One region of the Mesorhizobium sp. WSM4884 genome, then DNA from elsewhere that is predicted to be linked to it. Evidence: riboswitches for the same ligand, from Rfam matches in the RefSeq annotation. Region 1 holds a riboswitch; each other region holds the start of a gene.

Region 1 (5,056 bases):
GACCATGAAGTGATGATCGGCCCGCGGCACGACATAGATCGGATGACGCGGATGGAGGAGACGCACCGGCCGGGTGAGCGAAACCTCCCGCGTGTGGAGGATCAGCATCTCGCCGCGCACGCCACGCAAATCGTCGTCGGCTCGCGCGATGCCCGTGCAGTCGATCACCTGGTCGAAGCCAGAAAGGTCCACCTCGTCCACCTCGAAAAGGAAGACGACTCCCATCGCACGCAGCTTGTCGGCGAGGGCTTCGAGAACCCGACGGGGATCGAGATGAGCTTCGCCGGCGAAGAACAGGCCCTTGCGGAAGCGACCGGCAAGATCGGGTTCGAGGGCGGCGATCGCCTCGTCGTCGACGGACTCGTGATTGCGGGTACGGGCCGCAAAGCGGGCAAGCTCGAAGGCGTCGCGCACATGGGCGATGACGAGAGTGCCGGCCGTCGTCACGAGCCCGGGCAGCACCCTTTCCCACCAGTCGGTCGAAATTCTGCCGAGACTGACAACCGTCTCTTCGGCGCTTTCGCGTTCGCACCAAGGAGCAAGCATGCCGCCGGCGAGCCAGGAGGCATTGCCGCCTATCTGGCTCCGAATTTCGGCAACCGTGACCGACGCACCTCGCGCGGCCAATTCATGGGCGACGGTGAGGCCTGCCACACCGGCGCCTTTGACAAGGACACGGCGCACGGCTCAGTCCGTCCTCTGATCGTCCTGCGCCAAAGCTTGTTCTCCCGCCCCGGGCGTTTCGACCGGCACGTAGAGATCGCCGCCCGCGCGGTATTTCTGCGCCATCGCCGCCATCCCCTCCTTCTGCGCTTCGGCGCGAATGTCGTGGGAGATGCGCATGGAGCAGAATTTCGGTCCGCACATCGAGCAGAAATGCGCTACCTTGTGCGCTTCCTTGGGCAAGGTCTCGTCGTGCATCGAGCGCGCGGTTTCGGGATCGAGCGACAGGTTGAACTGGTCTTCCCAGCGGAACTCGAACCGCGCCCGCGAAAGCGCGTCGTCGCGGATCTTCGCCGCAGGATGCCCCTTGGCGAGGTCGGCGGCGTGCGCCGCGATCTTGTAGGTGATGACGCCGGTCTTGACGTCATTGCGATCCGGCAGGCCGAGATGTTCCTTCGGCGTCACGTAGCAGAGCATGGCCGTGCCGAACCAGCCGATCATGGCTGCGCCGATGCCGGACGTGATGTGGTCGTAGCCCGGCGCTATGTCCGTGGTCAGCGGTCCCAGCGTGTAGAAAGGCGCCTCGCCGCAGACGGCGAGCTGCTTGTCCATGTTCTGCTTGATCTTGTGCATGGGAACATGGCCGGGGCCCTCGATCATCACCTGGCAGTCCTTTGCCCAGGCGATCTTCGTCAATTCGCCAAGCGTTTCCAGCTCGGCGAATTGGGCTTGGTCATTGGCATCGGCGATCGAGCCGGGACGAAGGCCGTCGCCAAGCGAGAAAGAGACGTCATAGGCTCTGGCGATGTCGCATATCTCCGCGAAATGCTCATAGAGGAAGCTTTCGCGGTGATGGTGCAGGCACCATTTCGCCATGATCGAGCCGCCCCTGCTGACGATACCGGTAACCCGGCCGACGGTGAGCGGGATGTGATGCAGCCGCACGCCGGCATGAATGGTGAAGTAGTCGACGCCCTGCTCGGCCTGCTCGATCAGCGTGTCGCGATAGACTTCCCAACTCAGATCCTCGGCGACACCGCCCACCTTCTCCAGCGCCTGGTAGAGCGGCACCGTGCCGATCGGCACCGGCGAGTTGCGCACGATCCATTCGCGGATGTTGTGGATGTTGCGGCCGGTCGACAGGTCCATGACCGTGTCGGCACCCCAGCGGATGGCCCAGACCATCTTTTCGACCTCTTCGGCCATCGAAGAGGTGACGGCGGAACTGCCGATATTGGCGTTGATCTTCACCAGGAAATTGCGGCCGATGATCATCGGCTCGCTCTCGGGATGGTTGATGTTGGCGGGGATGATCGCGCGGCCGCGCGCCACCTCGTCGCGTACGAATTCCGGTGTGACGAAGTCCGGCATCGATGCGCCGAACGCCTCGCCGTCCCGTTGCAGCCCGCTCCGCATGATCTCGCGACCGAGGTTTTCGCGGATGGCAACGAATTCCATTTCGGGCGTGATGATCCCGGCGCGCGCATAGGCAAGCTGCGTTACCGCCTTGCCGGCCTTGGCCCGCAGCGGACGGTTGCGGGTCGGAAACTCCGGCGTCAGGCGCTCTCCTGTCGCAAATCCATTGTCCTCCGGCCTGATATGGCGGCCGTCATAGGATTCGACATCGCCACGCGCCACGATCCAGTCTTGCCGAAGGGGGGCAAGCCCCCTCTCGATATCGGTTTCGATTGCGGGGTCGGTATAGGGGCCTGACGGATCGTAGACCGTCACCGGCGGTTCACCGGCAGTCGGGTGAACGGCGATCTCGCGCATCGGCACCTTGATCTGCGGGTGGAGGGCGCCGGATTTGTGGATCTTCCGCGACGCCGGCAGCGGTCCAGTCGATACGGTGGGGGTCAGGGCATTCATTTGAGGCTCCTTTGCTCGTTGCATTGGAGACCCAGTTCTGTGCCGGAAGGATGAAAAGACGCTTCGGTCTGCCTGCCTGAGACAGGTCTTCGGGCATGAACGCCCGCAAAGCGCTTGCACCGTCCCTACGCCAGTATGAACTGGATCAGGTTCAACGGGTCACTGCGCCGCAAAAGCCAGCAGTATCTCAGCCCCTTGCCGGGACTCCCCTGGTGAATGGCTTAGGTTGAACGGGCCAGCGTCATCTTGTCAAGCGCGTTTGGCCGGCATTGCGGCTCAACGCCATCGTGCATGGAAGCTTCTCCGCCATGTGGTTGCGGAAGCCGCCGCCATCGTCGGTCAGCGTCTTGTAGTCGCCGGCCTTGACGGTGCTGTAGGCATAATCATGCAGCGCCAGCGGATCGGGATAGCGGCCCTCCTCGGCGATTGCCAGATAAGGCAGCATGTCCCAGTTGACGTCGGGCATGAACCAGGCCGTCACGGCGGTCAGCAGGATGTAGAGCGAGAAGATCGCCGCACCGATCGGCGCGGCCCATCTTGCGTAAGCCCCCTCGCCCCAGGCAAGACCGGCGCCGGTCAGCCGGTCGAGCGGATCGGCGGGAGCGACGGGTGGCCTGGTCAGCAGCGTCTGTCTCAGCGGACCTGGCTTTTTACAAAATCCTTCACGATCGCCACAATGCCGAGCGACAGGAAGCTGTCGAAGGCGTCGACGAAGCGGTCGACATGCTCGCGCTGGCAGATCAGCGGCGGCTCGAGCCGAATGACGTTGCGGTTGTACTCGGTGAAGGCGACGAGCACGTCGTAGTCGCGTAGCAAGAGCGAGCCGACGAAGCCCGACAGCGAACCCTTCAGCTTGTCGTCGAGCACGCTCACCACAGGACGCAGCACCATCGGCAAGGTCTGCGAGAAATCGTGGAACTCGAGCCCGATCATAAGACCCTTGCTGCGCACATCCTTGATGATCTTCGGATATTTCGCCTTCAGCGCCTGCAGCCGCTGCAAAAGGGAGTCGCCGGTCGACGCAGCATTGTCGATCAGCGCTTCGTCGTACAGCACGTTGAGCGCCTCGATCGCGGTGATGCAGGCCTCGCCCATGCCACCGAAGGTCGCCATGGCGTGGATCATTGCCGTCTTCGGCGTGCCATAGGCTTTCATGTAGACGTCGCGCCTGGCGATTATGGCGCCGACCGCGGCCTGGCCGCCGCGATCGCCTCGGCGAATTTGCGCGGCGTGCCCGTCGCCAGCACGATCCTGCGGCGGTCCTCATGTTCGCTGCGAAGCCGCTCGAGCAGTTCAAGCCGGTAAGGCAGCGATGCCGGATCGATGTCGATGCGCGCTGCGATTTCCTGCTTTAGCCGCGCCGGACCGCCGATCAACCAGAGCGGCAGGACAAAGAGATAGAGCGGATTCTTCTTGAGCAGGATGAACAGGCCTTCCCACAGAAGGTCCGTTGCAATCAGCGCGCCGTCGAGATCGACCGCAAGCGGAATTGCGTTCCCGTCCGACCGCGCGTCCATTGCTCTGCCCTGCTCACCCCACGCCGTATTTCGGCGCCTACGCGATGGATATAACGGGGCATGACGGAGTTAAAACGCCCGGTTGCGGCGCGCTGTGCGGGGTATTTCCGGTGCTATCGTTAAGCAGCGGCTACCGGAAACGATAAAAGGCCGGGCGTTTGCCCGGCCTTCGCCGATCGCGTCTAAGGATTTTACTTGATCCGGGCAACGCCGCCCGAGATCTCGACCGTTTCTGAACCGGTCAGCGCTTCGAGGTCACCATTGGGCAGGGTGACGAAGCAGCCATTCGGGCAGAACTCCACCGTCTCGCCGGCGGCCAGCGCCAGCTCGGTCTTGCCGCCGCCTTCGGTCACGATCAACGTCCGCGTCTGAGCGTCCTTGTTGACCGCGCTGGCGGCAAAAGCCGAACCGCCCAGGGCCAAGAAAGCGATGGCGGTAACGACAGACTTCCACATTGCAATTCCGGTGTTCCCACACCGCCTCTGTTCAATTTCGCAAGGCATTCTCGCCCTTTGCGTGAGAGCTTATATGACAAGCAAGCTGAACCGCAACTGAATGCCGCATTCATGCCGCAATTGGTTTCACCGACGGGAAAATGGCGCAACGTCTAGCCTGGATCGGGCTTGCGGCCCCTTCGCTTCATCTTGGCGAGCCGTTCGCGTTCGGCCGCTGCTTCCGCTTCCAGCCGCTCGCGCTCGGCAAATTCCGCCTCGATCTTGTCGTCGTCGATCGGCCACGACTCGTGCTTCGTTGTCTCGACCACGGCGCGCGGCGTCGACGGGATCTCGATGTGCTCGTCCTCGAAGATATCGAAGATCGCGAAGCGTATATCGTTCTGGACGATGCTGCCGTTCATCACGTCGGCCACGAACACGCGGATTTCGAATTCGAGCGCGGCCGTTCCGAAGTTGGCGAAGAGCACGAAGGGCTCGGGGTTCTTGAGCACCATCGGATGGGCGCGGGCGATATCGAGCAGAAGCGCGTGCACCCGCTTGACGTCGCTGCCA
Region 2 (5,056 bases), on a different contig from region 1:
GCCGACGAGCTCTCCCTGATCGGTCGTGAAGAAGACGAGCTCATTGAAACCTGACTGTATCTCTGGTGCTGAGATGCAGATCAATTTGCCGTCCGGAAACCTTGGATCGTTGACGATCTCGACCGGATCAGCATGTATGTGTCCATGCAGGTAGACGATAGGCTTGTTGCCCTGCAGCAGCTGAGTTCTGACAAATCCGCTGTTGAGCATCTCCGCGTATGGCGTAATGCGCGGAGTCTTTTGTGGCAGCAGATTGTGATGGCCGATTATGATGCCGTAACGCATGTCGGGCTGCTGGAGCAATTCCTGTAGGCCTGCAAGCATCTCACGCGAGATGTATGGCGTGTCCATCTGACCGTAATACTCGTCGTCGGACGCCTCCTTGTCTGGATCGCTGGGAGGTGTCGCGGGCGAATGTCCCGAGATGTCCGGCGAGCCGAGATCTAGAGGCTCTGTAGAAGGACTGAGTGCCTCGAGACGATCACGAAGGAACGCGGGAAGGTTTTGAAGCTCCCAACTGCCTATCGCTGTGTTGACGAGGATGAAGTTTGCGCCTGCGGATCCTGTCGGAAGTCTGAAGTGCACGGGTTGGTCCACGGGAACGGTCTGCCAACCCAAGCGGGCGGCTAAACTCGCCATTTCGCTGAATTTCTCAGTCGGTCCAAGTTCGCGCGCGTCATCACGGTTCACATCGTGATTTCCCGGTACGAATATCAACGGAAGCGCCTTTGAACTGCGTCCCTGTGCGCGGCAGAGCAACGTGAAATGCTGGAATGCCGAAGCAATGAAGGTCTTGTCGCCACGGCTCGTGAAATCCCCCATGAAGGCGATCGAATCCAAGGGCTTCGAAGTCGTCAGCCGCCGAAGTTTCGTCAAGACGGCACGCAGCGAAGACGCGCGTAGCTTCTGCGTTATTTTCGGAGCGAACTTGCTATCCTTGGCATCGATGTTGCTAGAGGAAGGATGCCAGTCCGGATAGTGAATATCGCCTACTTGAAGGATTCGCACCCGCCGCATAACTCGCCCCCCTGCCGAGAGCCATAGACTAATCCGTTCGCTTTTGCCAAGCGCGAACGATCATCCGCAGTGTCCTTAACGAGGTAGCCTGCACTTTTCGAGAATTGCCACGGCGGCTATTTTTCGGCTGTGAAGCACACGAGACCCGTGACGTGAGACCCAGTTGCTCAATGCCCAGTTGCTCAATGAGCTTTCTTACGAATAAGGGAGAATTTCCGCGGCCGGACTATCTCTGAGCGAGCGTGCATGACTGCCAACGGAAGGTCTTGCACGCACCCTTGCGATCTTGAGCAATGGTCGCCATGACTTTCTTCTTGCAGGCTTTTGAGTGGCCCAGCCTGCGATCACCAGACCCCACCGATTCTAAAGAGCGTGGCAGATGGGATAGTCGAGGTTGCCCGTGCACAGTCACGCTCAGGGCTTGCGCCGCCCAGAGGACACGCTGAAAAGGCAGATTGGGGCGCAAGCACGCCATTCACGAGAGGTTCGACATGAAGACCATGCAAGAAAAAGACATTCCGGCATTCGTACAAGCAGTTGTGGACGCCGGCTGCAAAATTTGCGCGATTGGCAACTTGGGATACGTCTTTGGCGATGCTGATTTCACGCCAGCGCAACGGAGGGCCGTCGAGCCACAGCTGCGTAGGATTGCTGAAATCTACGGCGAACGCGATCATCTCATGAACGAGATAGCTGTATATCTGCGGTCGATCGGACGCCATGTCGAGGTTGAGCCGAAGACAGGTATTTCCTGATGGCCGTGATCGCGAGAAGCCGTCTTCCAACCTCTGAATCCTAAAGGAGGTGACCCCCAAGGCCGTTCGTCACCTTCGACCAGAATAACCACATCCGTGACCGCCTGAGCTACTTGGTCGATACGCGCACATGGCCAATACAGTTTCTCCATCCTTCACGAAGCGAATGAGGCTTTGGCCATTCAGCCCCGGTCTACGGGGCGTGACTTGTCCCCGATGCATGCGCGAGCTCTCCGCCCGGCTGGCCGCCGGTCGTCGCCACCGGCCGAAGGCGCCCGAATGCGCTTGACAAGATAGCGTCAGCCCGTTCAACCTAAGGCATTCACCAGGGGAGTCCCGGCAAGGGGCTGAGATACTGCTGGCTTTCGCGGCGCAGTGACCCGTTGAACCTGATCCAGTTCATACTGGCGTAGGGACGGTGCAAGCGCTTTGCGGGAGTTTACGCCCGAGGTCCTGTTGCAGCAGGTCTACAGAAGCGTCTTTTCATCCTTCCGGCACAGAACTGGGTCTCCAATGCATGAGCAAAGGAGCCTCACGATGAATGCCCTCACCCCCGCCGTATCGACGGGACCACTGCCCGCCTCGCGGAAAATCCACAAGCCCGGCGTCCTCTACCCGCAGATCAGGGTGCCGATGCGCGAGATTTCCGTCCATCCGACGGCCGGCGAACCGCCCGTCACCGTCTACGATCCGTCCGGCCCCTACACCGATCCATCAGTCGAAACCAGCATCGAAAAAGGCCTTGCCCGGCTTCGCCACGAATGGGTCACGGCGCGTGGCGATGTCGAAGCCTATGACGGCCGCCACGTCCGGCCGGAAGACAATGGATTCGCCACCGGCGAGCGCCTGACACCGGAATTTCCGATACGCAATCGGCCGCTCAAGGCCAAGCAGGGCAAGGCGGTGACCCAACTTGCCTATGCGCGCGCCGGCATCATCACGCCAGAAATGGAGTTCGTAGCCATCCGCGAGAATCTCGGCCGCGAGGTGATGCGCGGCAAGCTGCAACGCGACGGCGAAGCCTTCGGCGCGGCGATCCCAGATTTCGTCACACCCGAATTCGTGCGCGACGAGGTGGCGCGCGGGCGCGCAATCATTCCCGCCAACATCAATCATCCCGAGAGCGAGCCGATGATCATCGGTCGCAATTTTCTGGTCAAGATCAACGCCAACATCGGTAACTCGGCTGTCACATCGTCGATGGCCGAAGAGGTCGAAAAAATGGTCTGGGCTATCCGCTGGGGCGCGGACACGGTGATGGACCTGTCGACCGGCCGCAACATCCACAACATCCGCGACTGGATCGTGCGCAATGCGCCGGTGCCGATCGGTACGGTGCCGCTCTATCAGGCGCTGGAAAAGGTCAACGGCATCGCCGAGGATCTGAACTGGGAGGTCTACCGCGACACGCTGATCGAGCAGGCCGAGCAAGGCGTCGACTATTTCACCATCCACGCCGGCGTGCGGCTGCACTACATCCCGCTGACCGTCGACCGGGTCACGGGCATCGTCTCGCGCGGCGGCTCGATCATGGCCAAATGGTGCCTGCACCATCACCGGGAGAGCTTCCTCTACGAGCATTTCGAGGAGATCTGCGACATCGCCAGAGCCTATGACGTCTCCTTCTCGCTCGGCGACGGCCTTCGTCCCGGTTCAATCGCCGATGCGAACGACGCGGCGCAATTCGCCGAACTGGAAACACTTGGAGAACTCACCAAGATTGCCTGGGCAAAGGACTGCCAGGTGATGATCGAAGGCCCGGGCCATGTCCCCATGCACAAGATCAAGCAGAACATGGACAAGCAGCTCGCAGTGTGCGGTGAGGCGCCGTTCTACACGTTGGGGCCGCTGACGACCGACATCGCGCCGGGCTATGACCACATCACCTCAGGGATAGGTGCCGCCATGATAGGCTGGTTCGGCACCGCAATGCTTTGCTACGTCACGCCGAAAGAGCATCTCGGCCTTCCCGACCGCAACGACGTCAAGATTGGCGTGATCACCTACAAGATAGCCGCCCATGCAGCCGATCTGGCGAAGGGCCATCCGGCAGCGAAAACCAGGGATGATGCCCTTTCGCGCGCGCGCTTCGAGTTCCGCTGGGAGGACCAGTTCAACCTGTCGCTCGACCCCGAAACCGCACGGTCCTTCCACGACCAGACCTTGCCCAAGGAGGCGCACAAGCTGGCACATTTTTGTTCGATGTGCGGGCCGAAATTCTGCTCCATGCGCATTTCCCACGACATCCGTGCCGAGGCCCAGAAGGAAGGCATGGCGGCAATGGCGGCAAAATACCGGGAGGGCGGCGATCTCTACATGCAGGCGGACGAGACTGGCGTACCGGTCGTGCCAGAGGCTCCCAAACCATCATGAGGGTGCTCGTCAAAGGGGCCGGCGTTGCCGGCCTCACCGTCGCTTTCGAACTCGCCGCCCGCGGCGCGACGGTCACCGTCGCCGAGATGCGGCATGGCCTTGGTGGCAACGCGTCGTGGTTCGCCGGCGGCATGCTGGCGCCATGGTGCGAGCGCGAAAGCGCGGAGCAGCCGGTGCTGGATCTCGGACGCGATGCTGCCGACTGGTGGGATGCGGTGCTGTCGGGTCAGGTGACACGGGCCGGGACATTGGTCGTGGCCGCGCCGCGTGATGCCGGTGAGCTTGACCGGTTCGCCAGTCGCACGTCAGGGCATCGGCGCGTCGATGAAAACGAAATTGCGCTCCTGGAACCCGACCTCGCCGGCCGCTTCCGGCGTGGATTGCTCTTCCCCGACGAGGCTCACCTCGACCCACGCCCGGCGATGGCGGCACTTCATGACAAGCTTGCGACCATGGGTGTCAAATTCCACTTCGGCTGCGACGCCCGGCCTGTTTCGGGATTCGCCCGTCAGATAGACTGCATGGGAATGGCAGCGGCCGATGACAGGCTGCGCGGTGTTCGCGGCGAAATGCTGATCCTTCGCACGCCTGATGTCTCGCTGTCGCGGCCGGTCCGTTTGCTTCATCCACGCTTTCCGCTTTATGCCGTGCCGCGCACCGATCACCGTTTCATGATCGGAGCGACGATGATTGAAAGCCAGAGCGCCGGACCGGTGACGGCGCGTTCCATGATGGAGCTGCTGGGCGCCGCCCATGCCCTCCATCCGGCCTTTGGTGAGGCCGAGATCGTTGAAACCGGTGTGGGTGTCCGTCCGGCATTTCCCGACAATTTGCCACGCGTCGAAACAGACGGTGAGATCATCGCGATCAACGGTCTTTATCGTCACGGTTTTCTCCTCGCCCCCGCCATG
Region 3 (5,056 bases), on a different contig from region 1:
GAGCCCGCGTCCGGCGTCAGCTCGCCGGTCAGCATTTTCAGAAGAGTCGTCTTGCCGGCGCCGTTCGGCCCGACCAGGCCGACACGATCGCCGCGCTGGATGCGGGTCGAGAACCCTTTGACCACGGTCAAGTCGCCAAAGCTCTTGTCGATCCCCTTGGCCTCGATCACCAACTTGCCGGATTCGGCGGCGTCGCTCGCCACCATGGTCGCCGTGCCTTCGGCGCCGCGATGGCTGCGAAAGCGCTGGCGCATGGCCTGCAGCTCGCCGAGGCGGCGCATGTTGCGCTTGCGCCTGGCGGTCACGCCATAGCGCAGCCAGTGCTCTTCGCGCACGATCTGGCGGCCGAGCTTGTGCTGTTCGCGCTCCTCCTCTTCCAGCACCTGGTCGCGCCATTCCTCGAAATGCGCGAAGCCCTTGTCCAGCCGCCGGGTCTGGCCGCGGTCGAGCCAGACCGTGGCGCGCGAGACGCGCTCGAGAAAGCGGCGATCGTGCGAGATCAGGATCACGGCCGAAGAGGTGCGGGCAAGCTCCTCTTCCAGCCATTCGATGACCGACAGGTCGAGGTGGTTGGTCGGCTCGTCGAGCAGCAGGATGTCGGGTTCGGGCGCCATGACGCGGGCGAGCGCGGCGCGGCGCGCCTCGCCGCCCGAAAGGTCGCTCGGCCGTTCCTCGCCGGTGAGGCCGAGATGGTCCATCAAATAGGTGGCGCGATGCGGGTCGTCGGCCGGCCCGAGACCAGCCTCGACATAGGCGCGCACGCTGGCGAAGCCATCCATATCGGGCATCTGCGGCAAATAGCGGACCGTTGCCGATGGCTGGCGGAACACCTCGCCGTCCTGCGGCTCGACCAGCCCGGCGGCGATCTTGAGCAGCGTCGACTTGCCCGAACCGTTGCGGCCGACAAGCGCGATCTTCTCGCCGGCGGAAGCGCTCAGCGACGCGCCGTCGAGCAGCGGCGTGCCGCCAAAGGTCAATTTTATGCCGTCGAGATTGAGAAGAGGCGGAGCCATGTCAGCTTTCGGCAAGAGGATAGGGGTGGGCGAGCAGCAGCGCCCGGCCACTCTCGAGCGCGATCTCGAGCCGGCCCTTGACCTCGTTCGATATAGTGAGCGAGGAGCCGAACGCCACCTCGACACGGTCGAGCGGCCATTTGGCGCCGGAGACCGTCAGGCCGGCGAGTTCGGAGAAGCCAAGCACCGAGAACAGCGTTCCGTCGGCGTAATCGAAGGCGGCTTTGCCCGGCAGGATGGGGACGCCCTCCTGCGCGCCGCTGGTCAGCAGTACCGTCGTGCCCGCCTCGGCCAGCCGATGCCCAAGCGCCTGATGCAGGAAGGCATGGTCGGCGCGCTTGCCGCCGAAGGCGCCGGCCAGCACCAAGCTGGTGGCGCCGCGCGCGAGCGCTTCGGCGATGGCGAGCTCGCCGTCGGTCATGTCCTTTTCGGCCGGAAAGATCTTGCGCGGCACGGCGGCGAGATCCTCCGGCAGGTTCGGCGGCACCGAGTCGAAGTCGCCGACCCATAGCTCCGGCACGAGGCCCAGCATGCGGGCATGACCGATGCCGGCGTCGGCGGCGATGACGCGGGAGCCTTCGATCTGGCGATCGAGCCGAGGCGTGCGGACGAGCTCGCCGCCAAGCAGGATGGTGAATGTTCCCATGGGCGTCGCCCTTACCAGCCCCGCCCGCGAAACGGAAGCCAGGCGCATCCAAACGGATAGCGCTGCGTTCCGAAGTCATCGGATGCCCGGCAAACTTCCGCTTGCGCGCCGCATCGGCCGGGCCTATGTCTCGAGGCGCTCTAACGGGGTGCCGGACGCTGACTTCGCGAACCGGCTGAGAGGCGACAATGCCAACCCGCCGAACCTGATCCGGTTTGTACCGGCGGAGGGATTAGACGTTTCGGACCATCCGACGCCTCAATTCCTTGTCACGCGAACAAAGGAGGCGCCGATGCGCTCACTATTGTCCCAGCTTATTCTCGCAACAGGCCTCGTTTCGCTTTTGGCAGCCGCCGGGCCTGCCGAGGCGAAGGACAAGCTCACCGTCTATACCTATGAAAGCTTCACCGCCGACTGGGGTCCGGGACCCGCGGTGAAGAAGGAATTCGAGGCCGAATGCGGCTGCGATCTCGAATTCGTCTCGGTCGCCGACGGCGTGGCGCTGCTCAACCGCGTCAAGCTGGAGGGCGCCGGCACCAAGGCTGACATCGTGCTCGGCCTCGACACCAACCTGACCGCAGACGCCAAGGCGAGCGGCCTTTTCGCGCCGCATGGCGCCGTTGCAGATTTGAATGTGCCCGAAGGCTGGAAGGACGACACATTCGTGCCCTTCGATTACGGCTATTTCGCCGTCGTCTACGACACCGAGAAGCTGAAGACCCCGCCGAAAAGCCTGAAGGAGCTGGTCGAGGGTGGCGCCGCCGACAAGATCGTCATTCAGGATCCGCGCACCTCGACGCCGGGCCTCGGTCTGCTGCTCTGGGTGAAGTCGGTCTATGGCGACAAGGCGCCGGAGGCCTGGGCCAAGCTCAAATCCAAGGTGCTTACGGTGACGCCGGGCTGGAGCGAGGCCTACGGCCTGTTCACCAAGGGCGAGGCGCCGATGGTGCTGTCCTACACCACCTCACCGGCTTACCACATGGTCGCCGAGAACACTGAACGCTACCAGGCCGCGTCCTTCGAGGAGGGCGAGTATCTGCAGATCGAGGTCGCCGGCATCACGACGACCGGCGCGAAGAACCCGCTGGCGGAAAAGTTCATCGCCTTCATGACCGGGCCGAAATTCCAGGACGTCATCCCGGAGACCAACTGGATGTTCCCGGCCGGCAAGACCGACAAGCCGCTCAACCCGGCCTTCGACAAACTGGTGAAGCCGACCAAGACCCTGCTGTTCAGCCCGGAAGAGGTCGCGGCCAACCGCAAAGCCTGGGTGGACGAGTGGCTGGCGGCGATGAGCAAGTAGCCGGCTTTGGTTATCTGTCGAAGATGATCGCTCTACGGCGCCTCCCTCTGTCCTGCCGGACATCTCCCCCACTTGGGGGGAGATTGACTGCCATTGGCGATTTCGCCAATTGGCAACGTTGCAGGAATGAGCAGGGCGCCGACGCTGCTGATCTCCCCCCTTGTGGGGGAGATGTCCGGCAGGACAGAGGGGGGCGCGAAGGAACACGGCGTTCGCTGGTTTCCAAACCTGCCCCGGTGGTGCAGCGTGCAATCTTCGCCGCGCCCTGACTCCCGCGTCACCGCCGGCATCATGGCCCTTGCGGCAATCGCCGTGCTCATCGGCGTCGCCTTCGTCGGGCTCATCCTAGAAGGCGCGAGCGACCCGTCCGGCGCTCTCGTCGCCTTCGACGGCTATCTCCTCCGTGTCGCCCGCTTCACGCTTTGGCAGGCGCTGCTTTCGACATTGCTGTCGGTCGCGCCGGCGCTGCTGGTGGCGCGTGCCCTGTCCCGGCACCCGAAGTTTCCCGGGCGTCGCCTGATCCTGCAGTTCTTCGCCGTGCCGCTGGCGCTGCCGGCCATCGTTGCCGCCCTCGGCGTGTTGGCGCTCTACGGCCATGCCGGCTATTTTGCCGGCGCTCTCGGCAGCCTTGACGGCAGCGAATGGCCCGGCATCTACGGATTGTCCGGCATACTGATCGCGCATGTCTTCTTCAATTTGCCCTTGGCCACGCGTCTTTTTCTGGAGGTGCTCGGCACGGTGCCCGCCGACCAGTGGCGGCTGGCGAGCCAGCTCGGCATGGGGGCCTGGCCGGCGTTGCGGCTGATCGAATGGCCGGCGCTGCGCGCGGCACTGCCGGGCGTCGCCGGACTGGTGTTCATGCTCTGCATCACCTCCTTCACCATCGTGCTGACGCTGGGCGGCGGGCCGGCCGCCACGACGCTGGAGGTCGCGATCTACCAGGCGTTGCGCTTCGATTTTGATCCGGCTAGGGCCGTGGTGCTGACGCTGCTGCAAATCGGTCTGACCTTCGTCGTGGTGACGGCACTGATGCGGCTTGGCGCCAATACGGTCGGCGACGCCAATCTGCCGGTGGCGCCACGCCGCTATCTTTCGGCGGGCAAGGCTGAAACGATGGTGAACGCCGGTTTGATCGCACTTACCTTGCTGTTCGTCGCCGGGCCGATGGCGGCGACCGTGCTGGCCGGCCTGGAAGCCGATCTCGGACGGCTGGCCGGCGAGGAGGCCGTGCGCCGTGCGACGCTCACCAGCGCCGCGCTCTCTTTCCTCTCGGCGCTGCTCTCGGTGGCGCTGTCACTCTCGCTCATCGCGGCCCGGCGCGCACTGGCCTTGCGGCGCCGCGCGGGCGGCGCCATGTCGCTGCTCGAACATGCCACCGACACCGGCGCCGGTTTCGTGCTGGTCGTACCGCCGATCGTGGTCGGCGCCGGCTGGTTCCTGGCCTTGCGTGGGGTCACGGATGTCTTTGCCGTCGCGCCCGTCATGGTCGTCGCCGTCAATGCAGTGATGGCGATGCCCTTTGCCATCCGCGCCGTTCGCCCTGCCTATGACGCGGCGAGCGAGCGTCACGAGCGGCTCTGCCTGGCGCTCGGCATTTGCGGCTGGAACCGGCTGCGCCTGGTCGACTGGCCGTCGCTCCGGCGGCCTTTGGCCACCGGTTTTGCCTTCGCCATGGCGCTGTCGCTTGGCGATCTCGGCGTGATCGCGCTGTTCGGCAGCGATTCGGTGCAGACCTTGCCCTATCTCCTGCTCGCGCGCATGGGCAGTTACCGGACCGCCGACGCCGCGGGGCTTGCCTTGCTGCTCGGCTTCGTTTGCCTGATGCTGGTTGTCGCCGCCGACTGGCTCGGGCGGGAAGCAAAGGCATGACGACGAACAATGGCATAGCGACGGAGAAGGCACTGGCCGTCACGCTGGACGATGTTTCGTTCAGCTATGGCGAGGCATCGTTCCGCTTCGATGCCGAATTCGCCGCCGGCAAGATCACCGCCATCATGGGGCCTAGCGGTTCAGGCAAGTCGACGCTGCTCAATCTGGTCGCCGGCTTCGAGCTGCCCGGCGCCGGCAAGGTGCTGATCGGCGGGATCGATGTCG

What was found. Region 1 has a riboswitch for thiamine pyrophosphate ahead of thiC (phosphomethylpyrimidine synthase ThiC). Riboswitches for the same ligand answer to the same signal wherever they lie in the genome.
Region 2: linked by a shared signal. The riboswitch ahead of thiC (phosphomethylpyrimidine synthase ThiC) and the one ahead of thiC (phosphomethylpyrimidine synthase ThiC) in region 1 are both predicted to bind thiamine pyrophosphate.
Region 3: linked by a shared signal. The riboswitch ahead of thiB (thiamine ABC transporter substrate binding subunit) and the one ahead of thiC (phosphomethylpyrimidine synthase ThiC) in region 1 are both predicted to bind thiamine pyrophosphate.

Annotation. Positions count from the first base shown of each region.
Region 1 covers NZ_JARTVO010000001.1:425,003-430,058, reverse strand. The annotation lists gene thiO (glycine oxidase ThiO) at 1-684, opposite strand, end outside; gene thiC (phosphomethylpyrimidine synthase ThiC) at 688-2,532, opposite strand; TPP riboswitch at 2,637-2,753, opposite strand; partial or broken gene P9236_RS01925 (hypothetical protein) at 2,834-3,157, opposite strand; partial or broken gene P9236_RS01920 (aminotransferase class III-fold pyridoxal phosphate-dependent enzyme) at 3,166-3,735, opposite strand; partial or broken gene P9236_RS01915 (prenyltransferase) at 3,735-4,049, opposite strand; gene P9236_RS01910 (hypothetical protein) at 4,241-4,504, opposite strand; gene P9236_RS01905 (mechanosensitive ion channel family protein) at 4,657-5,056, opposite strand, start outside.
Region 2 covers NZ_JARTVO010000035.1:27,822-32,877, reverse strand. The annotation lists gene P9236_RS29775 (metallophosphoesterase) at 1-1,017, opposite strand, end outside; gene P9236_RS29770 (hypothetical protein) at 1,509-1,772, shown strand; TPP riboswitch at 2,090-2,206, shown strand; gene thiC (phosphomethylpyrimidine synthase ThiC) at 2,310-4,145, shown strand; gene thiO (glycine oxidase ThiO) at 4,142-5,056, shown strand, end outside.
Region 3 covers NZ_JARTVO010000013.1:46,418-51,473, forward strand. The annotation lists gene P9236_RS20180 (ABC-F family ATP-binding cassette domain-containing protein) at 1-1,013, opposite strand, end outside; gene P9236_RS20185 (thiamine diphosphokinase) at 1,015-1,659, opposite strand; TPP riboswitch at 1,794-1,908, shown strand; gene thiB (thiamine ABC transporter substrate binding subunit) at 1,952-2,962, shown strand; gene thiP (thiamine/thiamine pyrophosphate ABC transporter permease) at 3,254-4,831, shown strand; gene thiQ (thiamine ABC transporter ATP-binding protein) at 4,828-5,056, shown strand, end outside.